DNA from 2 places in the Bradyrhizobium sp. PRIMUS42 genome. Region 1 is predicted to be linked to the other one. Evidence: predicted binding sites of a transcription regulator. Region 1 holds the regulator's gene; the other holds the start of a gene.

Region 1 (7,511 bases):
GAGCGCCTTCGCCAGCGACATCACGTCAGGTGTGACGCCGGTGCGCCTGTAAGCGAAGAGATCGCCGCTGCGGCCCATGCCGGTCTGCACCTCGTCGAATGCGAGCAGCAGGCCCTTGTCGTCGCAAAGCTGGCGCAACGCCTTGAGGAAAGAAGGCGTCGCCGAGCGCACGCCGCCCTCGCCCTGGATCGGCTCGATCAGGATGCCGGCGGTGTCGGGGCCGATCGCCTTCTTCACGGCTTCGAGGTCGCCATGCGGGACCTGGTCGAAACCGTCCATCGGCGGGCCGAAACCTTCGAGATATTTTGCAGAGCCGGTCGCGGCGAGCGTTGCCAGGGTGCGGCCATGGAAGGCGCCTTCGAAGGTGATGATGCGGTAGCGCTCGGGATGCCCCTTGGAGAAGTGATGATGGCGGACCAGCTTGATCACACCCTCCAGCGCTTCAGCGCCGGAATTGCAGAAGAACACGAAGTCCGCGAAGCTCTCATTGCACAGGCGCACGGCGAGCTTCTCGCCGTCCGGGCTCTGAAACAGGTTCGACATGTGCCAGAGCCTGGTCGCCTGCTCCTGCAGCGCCTTGATCAGATGCGGGTGGCAATGGCCGAGCGCATTCACAGCGACGCCCGAGGTGAAATCGAGATAGCGATCGCCATTGGTCGCGATCAGCCAGCAGCCTTCGCCGCGTTCGAAACCGAGGTCGGCCCTGGCGAAAACGGGGAGCAAATGCGGCGCTGCGCTGTTAGTCATGACGATCACTTGAATGTTGCGGACGGTGTGACGCGTGCATTGCGCAACGCACCATTGACCGGCCCGGAAAACGAAACGTGCCGCCTTTTAAGGGCGGCACGCAGGACTATCTTATGCTTGGCAAGACGGGTGTCAATGCCGCCCGGAAAGCCTCGGGAAACGCTGAATCCGTAGTCTTGCGGTGCCGATTTTGCGGGTTTTCACCACGGAACATGTGGAAGCGAGTCGGCGGACTCTTGCGCGGGAGTCACGCCATATTGTAGCGTTTGGATTGTCAGATACGACATCTCGTGCAGCGGTTCTGATCCCAAGAGTCCTCTTGTACCGGCGTAAACGTTCGGGCGTCAGTCACGCGCCCGGCGAGCCTTAAGGGATTCTGACGGCACGGGTTTTTGAAGGCTTAGGCATTCGCTGCAAGGCCCCAGGATGGCTGGCCGGCAGCGAGGGAAAGGGTGCAATGACGGTTTTGACCTGGTCCGATGATCGCGTCGAGCAGCTGAAAAAGCTCTGGGAGGCCGGACTTTCGGCCAGCCAGATCGCAGCAGAGCTCGGCAATGTGACCCGCAATGCCGTGATCGGCAAAGTGCACAGGCTCGGTCTGTCCGGCCGCGCCAAGAGCCCTTCATCGGCAGCGCCCCGGCCGCGCAAGGCGCGTCCCGCGCAGCACATGATGCGGGTGACCCGCCCCATTGCGCGCGGCAACACCGCGCTGGCGCAGGCCTTCGAGGTCGAGGTGGAGGCAGAACCGGTCACCTACGACAACGTGGTGCCGATGAGCCAGAGGTTGTCGCTGCTGGAGCTGAACGAGGCGACCTGCCACTGGCCGGTCGGCGATCCCTCGAGCCCGGATTTCTTCTTCTGCGGCGGCAAGGCGCTCTCCGGCCTGCCCTATTGCGCCCAGCACTCGCGCGTGGCGTATCAGCCCGCAGCGGACCGTCGTCGTGCACCGGCCAAGCCGGGCCCGCGGTGAGTTAGCGAATTAGTTGACTAAGGACGGCGCTGTCACGTGATGACGGCTCCAATTACTCGATGTCATCCCCGCCTAGTGCGCAATTTCGCACGGGGCGCGGGGATCCATAACCACAGGGCGCAATTGTTGCGCGAGATGGTCACTCCGAGTCTTCGCCAAACCACGTCCTGTGGTTATCGCGACGAGCGCAAGCGCTTGCGCGGAGGTCCCGGGCTCGCGCTGCGCGCGCCCCGGGAAGACACTGAGTGTGTCGCCGCAGCTCGCCAAACACCAGCCCGCAAACCTTACGTCTGCTCAGCCTTCGCGAAGCGATCGTCCAGCGCATAACCCGCGCCGCGGACGGTGCGGATCGGGTCCTGCTCGCGGCCGAGATTGAGCAGCTTGCGCAGGCGGCCGATATGGACGTCGACGGTGCGCTCGTCGATGTAGATGTCGCGGCCCCAGACGCTGTCGAGCAGCTGCTCGCGCGAGAACACGCGGCCGGGATGCTCCAGGAAGAACTCCAGCAGCCGATATTCGGTGGGGCCGAGATCGATCGGCCGGCCCGAGCGCGCGACGCGACGCTTGTCGCGATCGAGCTCGATGTCGCCATAGGCGAGCACGGTGGCGAGCCGCTCGGGGCTGGCGCGCCTGAGCAGCCCCTTCACGCGCGCCAAGAGCTCCGGCACCGAGAACGGCTTGACGATGTAGTCGTCGGCGCCGGTCGCAAGACCACGTACACGCTCGCTCTCCTCGCCGCGCGCGGTGAGCATGATGATCGGCAGCTGCTTGGTCTCGGGACGGGTGCGCAGGCGGCGGCACAGCTCGATGCCTGACAGGCCGGGCAGCATCCAGTCGAGCACGATCAGGTCGGGAATGTGCTCCTTGAGGCGGGTGTCGGCGTCGTCGCCGCGCATGACCGTCTCGACGTCATAGCCGTCGCCTTCGAGGTTGTAGCGAAGAAGCTCGGTGAGAGCTTCCTCGTCCTCAACCACCATAATGCGTGCGCCCATGGTGTCGTCGCTCCTTGAGGTCTTCAGCTATTCGGGATCGTCGTGGCGAAGGTGGTCATGTCGCCCTTCGGCCGCTTGTCGGTGATCGCCTGGCCCTCGATCATGTAGAACACGGTCTCGGCGATGTTGGTGGCGTGGTCGCCGATCCGCTCGATGTTCTTGGCGCAGAACATCAGATGGATGCAGAACGAGATGTTGCGCGGATCCTCCATCATGTAGGTGAGGAGCTCGCGGAACAGCGAGGTGCAGATCGCGTCGACTTCCTCGTCGCCCTTCCACACCGCCATCGCCGCCGGCAGATCGTGCGCGGCATAGGCGTCCAGCACCGACTTGACCTGCTGCTGCACGAGGTCGGTCATGTGCTCCAGGCCGCGGAACAGCTTCAGCGGATGGAAGTCGGTCTCCAGCGCGGCGACCCGCTTGCCCATGTTCTTGGCGAGGTCGCCGATCCGCTCGAGGTCGGTCGCAACGCGCATGGCGCCGACGATCTCGCGCAGATCGACCGCCATCGGCTGGCGGCGGGCGATGGTGAGCACGGCGCGTTCCTCGATGCGTTTCTGCAGCGCGTCGAGCTCGGCGTCGATGGTGACGACGCGCTGGCCGAGCGCGACGTCGCGGCGGATCAGCGCGTCGACGGATTCGACGATCATGCGCTCGGCGATGCCGCCCATCTCGGCGACCAGGCGGGTGAGCTCCTGGAGGTCGGTGTCGAAAGCCTTGGCGGTATGTTCAGTACCCATGTTCCGTCTCCTCAGCCGAACCGGCCGGTGATGTAATCCTGCGTGCGCCGGTCGGTCGGCGACGTGAAGATCTTGCTGGTGTCGTCGAACTCGATCAGCTCGCCGAGATACATGAAGGCGGTCTTGTCGGAGACGCGCGCCGCCTGCTGCATGTTGTGGGTGACGATCGCGATCGTGTAGTTCTCGGACAGTTCCTGGATCAGCTCCTCGACCTTGGCGGTCGAGATCGGATCGAGTGCCGAGCAGGGCTCGTCGAACAGGATCACCTCGGGCCGCACCGCGACGGTGCGCGCGATGCAGAGGCGCTGCTGCTGACCGCCGGAGAGCGACAGGCCGGAGGCGTTGAGCTTGTCCTTGACCTCGTTCCAGAGCGCGCCGCCGCGCAGCGCCTTCTCGACGCGGTCATCCATCTCGGACCTCGAGATCTTCTCGTAGAGGCGGATGCCGAACGCGATGTTCTCGTAGATCGTCATCGGGAACGGCGTCGGCTTCTGGAACACCATGCCGACCCGGGCGCGCAGCAGATTGAGGTCGAGCCTGGGGTCGAGGATGTTGGTCTGGTCGAGCATCAGCTGGCCGGTGGCGCGCTGGCCCGGATAAAGATCATACATCCGGTTGAAGATGCGCAGCAGGGTCGACTTGCCGCAACCGGACGGGCCGATGAAGGCCGTGACGCGGTTGGCGCCGAGCGTCAGGTTGATGTTCTTCAGCGCGTGGTGCTCGCCGTAATAGAAGTTGAGGTTGCGCGCGGTGACCTTGGCCGGTGCCTCGGGCAGCGGCTGCGAGCCGGGATGAACGGTCGGCGCGCTCACGGAAACAGACATTTCGCTCATTTTGCAGTCCTCTCGGCGCCGATGATGCGCGCGCCAATGTTCAGGGCAAGCACGGTCAGGGTGATCAGCAGCGCGCCGCTCCAGGCGAGCTGCTTCCAATAGGCGTAGGGGCTCTGGACGAAATTGTTGATGGTGACCGGCAGGTTGGCCATCGTCTTGTCCAGGCCGAGGCTGAAGAACTGGTTCGACAGCGCTGTGAACAGCAGCGGCGCGGTTTCGCCGGCGACGCGGGCGGTGGCGAGCAGCACGCCGGTGATGAGGCCCGAGCGCGCCGCGCGATAGGCGATGCGCTTGATCACCAGCGAACGCGGAAGGCCCAATGCGCTGGCGGCTTCCCGCAGCGGATTCGGCACCAGCAGCAGCATGTCCTCCGTGGTGCGCACCACCACCGGGATGACGATGACCGCGAGAGCCAGCGCGCCTGCGATCGCCGAGAAGCCGCGCATCGGTACCACCACCGCGCCATAGATGAACAGGCCGATGATGATCGAGGGCGCCGAGAGCAGGATGTCGTTGATGAAGCGGATCACCGAGGTCAGCTTGTCGTTGCGGCCGTACTCGGCGAGATAGGTGCCGGCGAACAGGCCGAGCGGCGCGCCGATGCCGACGCCGAGGACGGTCATGATGATCGAGCCGACGATGGCGTTGCGCAGGCCGCCCTCGGTCGAGCCGGGCGGCGGCGTGTCGGCGGTGAAGACCTGGAGATTCAGACCAGCGAGGCCGTTGTAGAGCAGCGTGGCCAGGATCAGCGCGAGCCAGGTGACGCCGAAGGCGGCCGCGGCGATGCAGAGCCCACGGATGACGAAGTCCTTGCGGCGGCGGCGCGAATAGATCGGATTGAGAGCCATGACGTTAGTTCCCCGCCTTCTTGTCCAACCGCATCAGCATCAGCCGCGCGGCGGCCAGCACGAAGAACGTCAGCACGAACAGCAACAGGCCGAGCAGGATCAGGCCGGACTGGTGCAGGCCGTCGCTCTCGGCGAACTCGGAGGCGATCGCCGCCGAGATCGTCGTCCCTGGCGCGAAGATCGAGGAGGAGATGCGGAACGAATTGCCGATGATGAAGGTCACCGCCATGGTCTCGCCGAGCGCGCGGCCCAGCGCCAGCATGACGCCGCCGATGATGCCGACCCGGGTGTAGGGGATCACCACGCTGCGCACGACTTCCCAGGTGGTGCAGCCGACGCCGTAGGCGGCCTCCTTCAGCACCGGCGGCACCGTCTTGAACACGTCGACCGAGATTGAGGTGATGAAGGGCAGCACCATGATGGCAAGGATCAGCGCGGCATTGAACGTGCTGAGATAGGACGGGGGACCTGCGAAGATCGCGCCCAGCACGGGGACGCCGTCGAAAATCCTGATCATGAAGGGCTGGAAGGTGTTGGCCAGGAACGGGCCCAGCACGAAGAAGCCCCACATGCCGTAGATGATCGAGGGAATGCCGGCGAGCAGCTCGATCGCCATGCCGATCGGGCGGCGCAGCCATTGCGGGCAGAGCTCGGTGAGGAAGATCGCAATGCCGAGACCGACGGGAATGGCGATCAGCATCGCGATGAAGGAGGTGACGAGCGTGCCGTACATCGGCCCGAGCGCGCCGAGCACGGGCGGATCGGCCGACGGCGCCCAGCGCTGCGTCCACAGGAAGGAAAGGCCGTATTCCCTGATCGCCGGGAACGCACCGACGATCAGCGAGATGATGATGCCGCCGAGGATCAACAGCACCGAGATCGCGGACAGCCGCGTGATCCAGTAGAAGGTGACGTCGCCGAGCTTGAACGCGCTCAAGGCCTTGGCGCGGTCATACGGTCCGGCGTCGTCGATGATATCGCTCTGAACGGCCATTTCTGCCACGCCGATCCCCTGTGCCCATTTTTATATACGCTTGTTCTTGGTCGCGTGCCCCGGATGCGACGCTGCGCCGATCCGGGGCCTGGTTCTTGGCGGGCCCGGCTCAGCGGGCAGCGTTTCACGCTGCCGCGTCCGGGACACGAGAGCCGTTTCTTAGCTCTTGATCTCGGCAGCCCAGGTCTTCTCGATCAGCTGGACGACGCTGTCCGGCATCGGGATGTAGTCGAGCTCCTCGGCCGCCTTGCCGCCGCTCTTGAAGGCCCAGCGGAAGAACTTGATGGCTTCCTGCGAGGCCGCCTTGTCGGTGGCGGACTTGTGCATCAGGATGAAGGTCGCCGCGGTGATCGGCCAGGACTTCTCGCCGGGCTGGTCGGTCAGGATGACGTAGTAGCCGGGCGCCTTGGCCCAGTCGGCGTTGGAGGCGGCCGCCTGGAACGCTTCGACGGTCGGCTGCACCGGCTTGCCGGCCTTGTTGACGAGACCGGTGTAGGTCAGCTTGTTCTGCTTGGCATAGGCGTACTCGACGTAGCCGATCGAGTTCTTGGTCTGGCTGATGTTGCCCGACACGCCTTCGTTGCCCTTGGCGCCGACGCCGACCGGCCACTCGACCGCAGTGCCCTCACCGACCTTGCTCTTCCAGTCCGCGCTGGCCTTGGAGAGGTAGTTGGTGAAGTTGAAGGTGGTGCCCGAACCGTCCGAGCGGCGGACCACGGTGATCGCCTCCGAGGGCAGCTTCGCGTTCGGATTGAGCTTCTTGATCGCGGCGTCGTCCCACTTGGTGATCTTGCCGAGATAGATGCTGGCCAGGGTCTCGCCGTCGAACACCAGTTCGCCGGGCTTCACGCCCTCGAGGTTGACGACGGGAACGATGGCGCCCATCACCATCGGCCACTGGACGAGGCCGTCCTTCTCGAGCTGCTCGGCCTTGAGCGGCGCATCGCTGGCGCCGAAGGTCACGGTCTTGGCCTGGATCTGCTTGATGCCGCCGCCGGAGCCGATCGACTGGTAGTTCAGACCGTTGCCGGTCTCCTTCTTGTAGGCGTCAGCCCACTTCGAATAGATCGGGAACGGGAACGTCGCGCCTGCACCGGTGATGTCGGCAGCAAAGGCCGCCGTCGCCGACGCGGCGACCACGCCGGCAGCGACGATCGTTTTGAGGAAATTCATGCTGGTCTCCATACAGGGGAGCGAAGCGCCATCAGCGCCCGATCGCGCTCCCCACGCCGCCCGTTTAGGAGCGGTCGGCTGTGCTTTTACGAAGGTTTCGTGACAGCCGGATGACACCATCAAGCGATTGAAATCGCTTGATTATTAGATCTGAGCCGGGGCCTTCGCCTGGGGAAAACAAGCGCTGAAAGTGGCGCCCTGTCTTGGCACGCTT
Region 2 (3,533 bases), on a different contig from region 1:
AGACGCGCTTGGCGCCGATGCGGTCGCCGAGCGCGCCGGCGGTCAGGATGAAGGCGGCAAACGCGATGGTGTAGGCGCTGACCACCCATTGCAGTTCGGCGACGCCGCCGCCGAGCGTCCTGCCCATCGCATCCAGCGCCGTGTTGACGATGGTGACGTCGAGCTGCACGACGCCATAGCCGAGGCTCATTGCCGCCAGTGTGAGAGAGGTCGCAAGAGGCGACGAAGCGCGCGGTGTGGCGACCCGGTTGTCGAAGGTTTGAGGTCTGATGGTGTTGGCTCGCATGCTGCACCCGATTGCAGCCCCATGCGAAATATAGACTTGGCCGCACCATCATGCTTCGAGAATGACCGAATGATGGATGCGTGCGCTCGAGGCACCACAATTCCGGTGTCATGGCCCGCGCAGGATCCAGTACTCCGTGGCGGAGATCGTGCAAACGAAGTGCGACCGCGGGGTACTGGATGCCCCCGTGCGCAATCGCGCCAGGCGGAGCATGGCGGATGGTGAAGAAGCAGAACGCGCCGCGCGGATGACCGCGCGGCGCTCGTCGCAATGAGCCTTGCCCTAGCTCGCCGCGCGCAGGTTCACCTTGCTCTCGGCGAGTTTCGTCAGCTTCATGTCGGTCGCCTTCTCTTCCTCGAGCGTCTTGGCGAGCACGCTGGCGCAGTCGTTGCGGCCCAGCTGCTTGGCCCAGGCGATCAGGCTGCCGTAGCGCACGATCTCGTAATGTTCGGCGGCCTGGGCCGCATTGATCAGCGCCGCGTCGAGCACCGCCTTGTCGGCAACTTCGCCGGCGGTCTCGTCGGCTTCCTCGATGATGCCGTCAATGGCCGGGCAATCGACTGCCTTCACGGCGACGCCGTGCATCTTGAAGACTTCCTCGAGCCGAGCAACGTGTTGCTTGGTTTCCTCGAGGTGCGTCAAAAAGCCCTGTTTCAGCTGGGGATCGGTAGCCTTGCTTGCCATTTTCGGCAGCGCCTTGGTCAGCTGCTGCTCGGCGTAATAGATGTCCTGGAGCTGGTGCACGAACAGGTCGTTCATGGTCTTGATGTCTTTTGTAAACAGTCCCATCGTTCCGTCCTCGTTCGGTTTCTGAGACACGACGGCAGCGGCCTGCACGAAAAGCCGCTTATTCCGCCATGTCCGGTTGCTGATGGGGCACAACGAGCGCGCGGCAGCGACGTTCCAAAAAAGGCCCGTAAGGCTTGCGCTGGAACAATACGGACGGCGCCGGGATCTGAGATCATGGCAGCATGCGAAATGCGCGAGCCGGCCGGTTTCACGACTCATATGCTTAAAGCGCCTTCGATGTGAACCGCGTATGACAAAATGGCCGGTCCCGCGCAGAACCTATTGTTGTCAAGGGCTGCACAAGCCGCTGTTTTTGCCTTAAATGAGCTGGATCATGCCTAGCGATCGATGCCTGCCTTTGGCCATGATCGCACCCGACTGGCCAATACCTGGCCCGGTCGGTCTTGCCCCCCGCCGGGAGGATGAATGCACGGACTGCTGCCTGCGCTGAAGCGCGGCTTCAAGAGATGGATCGGCTGGCGACGGCTCGGAGTTGCCGCGAGCATCTTCATCATCGCCTTCGCGATCACCACGCTGGTGCGGACCCTCAAGGGCATCGATACCGGGGTCATCCTGACCGCGTTGACCGAGATTCCCCGCGGGAGCATCGGGCTCGCGGCCATCTGCGTCTTCTTCGCGTTCTGTACGCTGACATTCTACGACTTTTTTGCACTGCGAACGATCGGCAAGAAGCAGGTGCCCTATCGCATCGCAGCGCTCTCCAGCTTCACGTCCTATTCGATCGGCCACAACATCGGCGCCACCGTCTTCACCGGCGGCGCGATCCGCTTCCGGATCTATTCGGACTACGGGCTGAACGCGATCGACGTCGCCAAGATCTGCTTCCTGTCGGGCCTCACCTTCTGGCTCGGTAACATCTTCGTGCTCTCGATCGGGCTGGCCATCCATCCGGATGCGGCGTCCTCGATGGATCAGCTTCCCCCGTCGATCAACCGGCTGATCGCGCTCGGCGGCCTTGCCTCGATTGGCGCGTATCTGGTCTGGCTGTGCATGGGCGAGAAGCGGCGGGAGCTCGGCCAAAAGGGCTGGAAGGTGGTGCTGCCCTCGGCGCCGCTGACGCTGGTCCAGATCCTGATCGGCGTGGTCGATCTCGGCTTCTGCGCCTTGGCAATGTATCTGCTGATGCCTGCCAATCCGCCGATCGACTTCATGTCGCTTGCCGTGGTGTTCATCCTGGCGACGCTGATCGGCTTTGCCAGCCATGCGCCCGGCTCGATCGGCGTGTTCGATGCCGCCATGCTGGTGGCGCTGCCCCAATTCGGCCGCGAAGAGCTTCTGGCGACACTGCTGGTGTTCCGCATCCTCTATTTCGTGATCCCGTTCGGCCTCGCCATCTCCATCATGGGCACGCGCGAGCTCTGGATGAACGTGGTCGCGCCGTGGCAGGAGCGACGACGGCTGGCGGAGGCCTGCGCCCAGGCTAATCTGCCCAAGCAGGTGGCCACGATGGAGCGTGAACGGGCGCTGCGGCAGGTTGGCAAGCGGTAGGCGGATCCTCAAACCCGTGAGACAAAGGTTGCAGGCGGGGGAGCAATCCTCTCTTATTTCCGCCTCAACTTTGCCGTTGAACAGCGGGCCATGATCCCACTCCCCCTTCGTACCCTTTCCGCAGGCGCCCTGCTGCTTGCGGGGATTCTGATCGCCTTGCCGCCCCAGCGCGCCGCCGCTCAGGACGCCGGCACCCTGCAGATCAGCTGGGAGGTGCGTAACCGCTTCCGGCTGTTCCGCGAGGAGCGCGACTTCCTGCTCCATGTCGAGAACGCACGCAACCGCAACATCCTGGCCGCTGAACAATCGCTGGAGCTCCAGAGCGAAGGCCGCGGCTGGGCCCGCAACATGGTCAACCGCCTCTGCATCGACCTCCAGGGCCGGGTCAACCAGCCCTGCACGCGCGACAACACCAAGGAAAACTATCTCACCCCGATCGACCATCCCGTCACCGTGCGCCTCGTTGGCGCCGTGCCGGTCGGCGCCACCTGCGCCTGGTCGTTCGACGACGGCGACGGCCCGCAACAATCGACCTTCGACTGCGCCGAGCCGATCAACTTACGTGTCCGCTACGGCAAGCAGACGGTCGCGACCGTCGACGTCTCCTCCGGCTCCGATCCGACCCAGCGCGTCCAGACCGAGATCCAGGTCCGCGACATCTTCGTTGCCGGCCTCGGCGACAGCATCGCCTCGGGCGAAGGCAATCCGGACCGGCCGCTGGCACTGTCCGACGAAGGCTTTTGCTTCCGCTCCTATCTCGGTACCGCCGGTGCGCAATACTACCGTCCGAGCCGCCACGGCTTCAAAGGCGGCCGCGCCTGCGAAGCGCCGGATACGCTCGCCAACTGGCAACGCTACAGCGCGCTCTGGTTCAACGCGCCCTGCCACCGCTCGCTGTACAGCTACCAGACGCGCACCGCGCTGGCGCTCGCGGTGCGCTACACCCACA

The links. The regulator PhoB, encoded in region 1, activates phosphate uptake and scavenging genes when phosphate is short. The targets are predictions, from matches to a motif close to TGTCATNNANCTGTCAT.
Region 2: the regulator PhoB is predicted to act here: its motif matches at 1,315-1,331, upstream of MOV75_RS30895 (YbhN family protein).

Annotation. Positions count from the first base shown of each region.
Region 1 is NZ_JALBGZ010000243.1:32-7,542, forward strand. Features, by position in the region: partial or broken gene MOV75_RS18920 (aspartate aminotransferase family protein) at 1-747, opposite strand, end outside; gene MOV75_RS18925 (GcrA family cell cycle regulator) at 1,205-1,717, shown strand; gene phoB (phosphate regulon transcriptional regulator PhoB) at 2,002-2,709, opposite strand; gene phoU (phosphate signaling complex protein PhoU) at 2,733-3,449, opposite strand; gene pstB (phosphate ABC transporter ATP-binding protein PstB) at 3,461-4,282, opposite strand; gene pstA (phosphate ABC transporter permease PstA) at 4,279-5,130, opposite strand; gene pstC (phosphate ABC transporter permease subunit PstC) at 5,135-6,124, opposite strand; gene pstS (phosphate ABC transporter substrate-binding protein PstS) at 6,284-7,297, opposite strand; partial or broken gene MOV75_RS18960 (ATP-binding protein) at 7,442-7,511, opposite strand, start outside.
Region 2 is NZ_JALBGZ010000637.1:56-3,588, reverse strand. Features, by position in the region: partial or broken gene MOV75_RS30905 (MFS transporter) at 1-286, opposite strand, end outside; gene MOV75_RS30900 (ferritin-like domain-containing protein) at 569-1,075, opposite strand; gene MOV75_RS30895 (YbhN family protein) at 1,502-2,584, shown strand; partial or broken gene MOV75_RS30890 (hypothetical protein) at 2,675-3,533, shown strand, end outside.